2 linked regions of the Aureimonas sp. SA4125 genome follow. The protein of the gene in region 1 interacts with the protein of each later gene in a pairwise test. Links are inferred from orthologs where the notes say so. Each region holds a gene or a part of one and is shown on either strand. Other genes may lie near its edges. The genes, in order: cysK and cysE.

Region 1 (3,126 bases):
GCCGGTCGTTGATGCGTTTGAAGTGGTCGGCGTCGAGGATCAGCAGCGTGAAGAACTGGCCGTCTCCCTGGCGGCGGCCCAAATGGCGAAGTTCGCTTTCCACCTTCGCCTGGAAGGTCGTCTTGTTCAGGACCCGCGTCAGGCCGTCCCGTGTCGCCCTGTCGAAAAGCTGCGTATTGTCGGCGCGCAGGGCCGAGATGCGGGCGATGATGTAGATCTGGATCGGCACGGCGCTGACGAAAATCGCGCCGAGCGAGAAGAAGGCCGCCGACCGGGCGGACTCGAAACCGAAACCATCGAAATAGTGGTAGGCGGCGATGACCGTCACGACGCCCATCACCACCGTCAGCCCGAACGTCTCCAGGCAGATGCGCTTTATCGAATCGAGTTGCTGCTGCAAGGACTTCGCCTCATGGGTCGGAGTGGCTGACTGTGGCGGTGCGGCCTTGCCGAAGTGTGAAGGGGAGTGGGCAAGTTTTGCACGTCGGCGCATTAGGTGTCCGCGGCAGGGCGCGGGGGGCGTTCAGCCTCTGCGCCCTTCGACCGCGGCGTCGTCGGAAAGGCTGTATTCTCGCCAGATGCGCCGCGTTTTCCAGACAGGAACACCGGCGGCATTGCGCCCTTCAGCGAACCGCAATGCCGCCATCTGGCCGTTCCAGGAAAAGAACTTTCGCCTTTTCGCGTGCAGGCGGACGGCTTGGCTCTCGCGAATGGCCTGGTTTAGCCTATTGTATCGGGTCGAAGCGGGAGTTTGGCGTACCGGGTCGCATCGGCCCGAGATTCCTTCCGTCCATTCCAACAGGAGCGATATCGATGGACAAGGCAGTGAACGAGGGCAAGGCCCGCACGCACGGTCGCGGCAGGATCTACGACTCCATCGTCGACACGATCGGTGACACGCCGATCGTCCGGCTCGACAAGCTGGCCCGCGAAAAGGGCGTCAAGGCGAACCTCCTTGCCAAGCTCGAATTCTTCAACCCGACGTCGAGCGTCAAGGACCGGATCGGCGTGGCGATGATCGAGGCGCTGGAGGCCTCGGGCACGATCACTCCGGGCAAGACCACGCTGATCGAGCCGACTTCGGGCAATACCGGCATCGGCCTGGCGTTTGCCGCCGCCTCCAAAGGCTATCAGCTGATCCTGACGATGCCCGAGACGATGTCGGTCGAGCGGCGCAAGATGCTGCGCCTGCTGGGTGCGGAACTCGTGCTCACCGAGGGTGCCAAGGGCATGAAGGGCGCCATCGCCAAGGCCGAAGAGCTCCAGAAGAGCATTCCGAACGCCGTCATCCCGCAGCAGTTCGAGAACGCCGCCAATCCCGAGATCCACCGCGTGACGACCGCCGAGGAAATCTGGAACGATACGGACGGCAAGGTCGACATCTTCGTTTCCGGCATCGGCACCGGCGGCACGATCACCGGGGCCGGCCAGGTCCTGAAGGCCCGCAACCCCCAGCTCCAGATCATCGCCGTCGAGCCGGAGGCCTCGCCCATCCTGTCGGGCGGCACGCCGGGACCGCACAAGATCCAGGGCATCGGTGCAGGCTTTGCGCCCGCCATCCTCGACCGCGGCATCTACGACGAAGTGGTGACGGTCGGCAACGACACGGCCTTCGACTATGCCCGTCTCGTCGCCCGGCTCGAGGGCGTGCCGGTCGGGATCTCGTCCGGCGCCGCGCTCGCCGCCGCCATCAAGGTCGGTCTTCGGCCGGAGAACGAGGGCAAGAACATCGTCGTCATCATCCCCTCCTTTGCCGAACGCTACCTGTCGACGGCGCTGTTCGAGGGCCTTGTCGACGACGAGCCGGTGGAGCCCCCCAAAGGCGCGCCGTCGATCTGACGCGCTGCGAGCGCTTCTTGCCGAAGCCGGGTGCCCGCAGCCCCACCCGCCACGCCGGCGATGGTCTTGTGCGGGCGCCACAGCAGAAACGCGGCTATCTGCGGGATACCCGCATCGGAAATCCCCGATCGGGTTGGACGGTGATCTTCTGCACCGGAACAGGATGCCGCGTCCCGACGAAGTCGAAACGCAGGTGCCGCATCAGTTCGGCGAGCAGGATCACGCCCTCCTGCATGGCAAAGCTCTGGCCGATGCAGACGCGCGGGCCGATGCCGAAGGGCAGGTACTGGTAGCGGTCGATCGATGCCCGGCTCTCCGGCAGGAAGCGCTCCGGCAGGAAGCAGGCGGGGTTCTTCCACAGGCTCTCATGCCGGTGGACCAGCCAGGGCAGGACCAGCACCGAGGCGCCGGCGGGAATTTCGAGGTCGCCGAAGCGGTCGTCTGCGACCGCCGTGCGGTTCAGAGAGGGAGCCGGCGGATAGAGGCGCATCGCCTCCTCGAAGGCGGCCCTTGTATAGACCAGCCGGTCGACCCAGCCGGCGGGTTCGCCCTCCAGCCCCGGCAGCAGCGCGTCGAGCTCGGCCTCGACCTTTGCCCGCTCCTCCGGCGCCTGGCTGAGGAGATAGAGCGTCCAGCCGAGCGCCCGCGCCGTGGTCTCGTGGCCGGCCCCGATGAAGGTGATGATGTTGTCCTCGATCTCCGACCGCGAGAGCCCCTCGGCCTCCAGCAGAAGCGTCAGGAAATCGCGCGGGGCAGCGCCGGGGTCGCTGGCGACGAGTGCCTGGCGGCGGTCGATGGTCGCCCCGATCAGCTTGCGGAAATAGGCCTGGGAGCGTCCGGCCATGATCCGGGCGATGCGCGGCAGGAAGGCCGGCGCGTCGAGGAGATCGAGCGGATCGACCCGCCCCATCCGGCCGAGAAAGCCCTCCATGGAGCGGGCAAACTCCTCCGGTGGGCTGGCGATGTCGTCCGTGAAAAGCGTCGCCTGCAGGATGTCGTAGGTGAGGAGCGTCATCTGGTGGGCGATCTCGGCGCGTCCATCGGGCAAGGCCGCCAGCCTCTCGGCGAAGAGCGCCGTCCGGCGCTGCATGATCGGCGCGAACCCCTGGATGTTCCTGGGCGTGAACACCGGCGCGAGCGCCCGGCGGGTCCGGCGCCAGAGTTCGCCCTCGGCGGTGAGCAACCCGTCGCGCAGCATGGGCCTCAGGATGCGCTGGCGCAGCGGCTGCATGACGTAGTTGCCGGCATTCTCCACCATGAGGTAGCGGATCGCGGCGGGATCGTTGA
Region 2 (3,211 bases), 2.3 Mb from region 1 along the record:
GATCGAAGGGCGGATTGGCGCCGACGCACATGAACTCGCTTACGCCGATCTCCACCATCTCGTGGCCGCCGTCGTTCTGGAAATGCGGGATGATATGGCCGGCCATCGCGGGTCGTCTCCATGGGTCTGATGATCGGCGCGGACGATAGTCGCGCGCGCTGCGAAAGGCCAGAGCCGGGTATCGCCGGAGCAGGTGGGCGTTCCGCCTTGCCAGAACCGGCTGGCCGCGCCAGAACCCGAGACGACGGGGTGGACAAAGCAAGTGCCGGACCGTCGGTCCTGCCACAGCCATGCGGCCGACAGCATCGAAGGAACGACATGAAATTTTTCGAGCATGAGGGGCTGCGCCTCTCCTATCTCGACGAGGGCGGCGCCCGTGCTTCCGCGATCCTGCTGCTGCACGGGTTTGCGTCGAACATGGGAGTGAACTGGATCGATCCGGGCTGGGTCTCGACCCTATGCGATGCCGGTTACCGCGTGCTCGCCTTCGACCATCGCGGCCACGGCGCGAGCGACAAGCCGCACGACCCGGCTGCCTACACGCCTCAGAAGATGGCTGGCGACGCGGTGGCGCTGCTCGATCATCTCGCTGTGCCGCAGACGGCGCTCTTTGGCTACTCCATGGGGGCGCGTGTCTCGGCCTTTGCCGCCCTGGCGGCGCCGGAGAGATTTTCGCGGCTCGTCTTCGGCGGTCTTGGTCTCGGCCTCGTCGAGGGCGTCGGCGACTGGGACCCGATCGTTGCAGCGCTGCTCGCCGATTCGCTGGACGCGGTGACGCATCCCCAGGGCCGGATGTTCCGGGCCTTCGCCGACCGCACGGGCAGCGACCGGAAGGCGCTCGCCGCCTGCATCACGACCTCGCGCAGCGAACTGACGCCGGCCGATCTTTCCCGCATCGTCCAGCCGACGCTGATCGGGGTCGGCACGCGTGACGAGATCGCCGGATCGGCAGAGGGACTGGCCGCCCTGATCCCGCATGGCGAAGCCTACGCGATCGAGGGCCGCGACCATATGCTGGCTGTCGGCGACCGCCACTTCAAGGCCGCCGTGCTGCGCTTCCTCCTGGGCGAGCCCGCTGAAGGATGATCGATCCGGGATCGGCTCGCGTACCGTGCCCGCGGCGAGCGATCACGACCAGCCTGCCGTCTTGCGGCGGTCACCGAGGAATATCATGTTAGGGTCCACACGGGTCGGGGGAAGCGGCGCTACGCGCCGGATTGTTTTTCGGACCGGATCGGGTATTCTACCGATCAGTAGACATGTGGCCGCGACGGCCTCGGGAGGAGTGGCATCATGACGGTCAGCGGGCTTCAGGCGCAGGGACTGTTCCAGGCCGTCGATCCGATCTGGACGCGGGTACGGCAGGAAGCCGAGGAGGCGGCGGGGCGCGAGCCGATGTTGTCCGGCTTTCTCTACGGCACGATCCTCAACCATCGCAGTCTGGAGGCGGCGGTCATCCACAGGGTCTCCCAGCGCCTCGATCATCCGGATGTGCCGGCGGTTCTCATCAGCCAGGCCTTCGACGGCCTGCTCGGCGAAAACTCGCAGTGGAGCGAGACGCTGCGCACGGATATTCAGGCCGTGTTCGACCGCGACCCGGCCTGCGAGCGCTATATCGAGCCGCTGCTCTACTTCAAGGGTTTCCACGCCATCCAGACGCACCGCCTGGCGCACTGGCTGTGGAACGAGGGACGGCGCGATTTCGCGCTCTATCTGCAGGCGCGCTCCTCGGCCGTCTTCCAGACGGACATCCATCCGCACTCGAAGATGGGTCGTGGCATCTTTCTCGATCACGCCACGGGGCTCGTCGTCGGCTTCACCGCCGAGATCGGCGACAACGTCTCGATCCTCCAGGATGTGACGCTGGGCGGAACCGGCAAGGAATTCGGCGACCGACATCCCAAGATCGGCAATGGCGTGCTGATCGGGGCAGGGGCAAAGATCCTCGGCAATATCCGCATCGGCGAATGCTCGAAGATCGCTTCGGGATCGGTGGTGCTGAAGCCCGTCCCGCCCCATTCGACGGTAGCCGGCATCCCCGGCCGCATCGTCGGGAGCGTCGGCGATTGTTGCGGCGAACCGGCGCGCGCGATGGACCATATGTTCGTCAAGGACGACTGACCCGCGCCCGCCGCGAAGCCGGAAACCTGGACGGTTTCGCGCGATCGCTAAGGAGGAAGGTCTATCACCGCGGCTCTATGTTGCGGGCCGCCTATTGAATCCGCCGGGGAGGTGCTAGTTCCCTCCGCAGCGATTCAAGCAGGAGAGACATGTGAAACCCGACGAAATCCGCAAGCTCGAGACCTATCTCAAGGGTCTGTTCTCCGGCGCGAACATCCGCATCAAGCCACTGCCGCGCAAGGCGGATTCGGCCGAGGTCTACGTCGCCGACGAGTTCGTCGGCATTATCTCCAAGGACACGGACGAGGGCGAACTGTCCTACCACGTCACGATGACCATCCTCGAGATGGATCTCGAAGGCATCGCCTCGTAAGCCTGCGAGGTCCTCAGCCTCTCGTCTGGCGACCATCATCGACTGGCAAGACGTCGGCCACCGGGGCTCGAACGACAAAGGCCGACCTTTTTCAAGGTCGGCCTTGCGGTTGATCCGTCACGAGACGGGGAGATCGAAGGCGGGTCAACCGATCCGGTAGATTATTTGACGCTGCCGACAAGGATGTTGCGGTCGTCGCCGATGCTGAGCCAGTCGCCGGAGTTTCTTTCGGACTGGCGCTTGAGATAGCGGTATTCGGTATCCTTCCAGTCGAGCACCTTGTCGACCAGGTTGTCGAGGATGAAGTCGCCGCGATCGGTTCGCACGGTCAGGACGGCGTGACCGTCGCCATTGGGCTGACGCACCACGGTCAGCAGCAGCGACGAGCGCGGAAATCCGGCGCGCTCCAGCATATACTGCTTCAACAGCGCGAAATCCTCGCAGTCGCCCTCGGTGCTCGGGTAGGACCAATACTCCGCCACGCCCGATATATCCATGTCCGTCCGCGGGAAGATGCCGACGTTGACGGCGTTGTTGACGTCGACGACCTTGTCCCAGGCCGAGCGGGACAACTTCACGACGCCAGCGGTTTTGTTCTTGCCGCATTCGTCCGCGTAGCGCTTGCAGAAATCGTAGTGCCCGACCGGCTGCGACGTCCCACCCATCACCGGCATGCCGAGGTTGCTCGCTTGGGCCGCCGTCAGGCCGAACACGAGA

Evidence for each region.
Region 2: the proteins of cysK (region 1) and cysE interact in binary tests that used the Escherichia coli proteins (3 or more experiments, as listed by UniProt). The link is inferred for Aureimonas sp. SA4125 from one-to-one orthologs.

Annotation. Positions count from the first base shown.
Region 1 is NZ_AP025032.1:4,956,074-4,959,199, reverse strand. The notes cover bases 18-2,826. They hold cysK (cysteine synthase A), read left to right. Parts: upstream 18-813; coding sequence 814-1,839; downstream 1,840-2,826. Other genes in these bases: Sa4125_RS23420 (cytochrome P450), read right to left, coding at 1,934-2,826; Sa4125_RS23430 (GGDEF domain-containing protein), read right to left, coding at 18-400. Also shown: more of Sa4125_RS23430, read right to left, coding at 1-17; more of Sa4125_RS23420, read right to left, coding at 2,827-3,126.
Region 2 is NZ_AP025032.1:2,643,070-2,646,280, reverse strand. The notes cover bases 314-3,207. They hold cysE (serine O-acetyltransferase), read left to right. Parts: upstream 314-1,293; coding sequence 1,294-2,121; downstream 2,122-3,207. Other genes in these bases: Sa4125_RS12325 (transglutaminase-like cysteine peptidase), read right to left, coding at 2,656-3,207; Sa4125_RS12330 (DUF3126 family protein), read left to right, coding at 2,273-2,494; Sa4125_RS12340 (alpha/beta fold hydrolase), read left to right, coding at 319-1,086. Also shown: Sa4125_RS12345 (zinc-finger domain-containing protein), read right to left, coding at 1-106; more of Sa4125_RS12325, read right to left, coding at 3,208-3,211.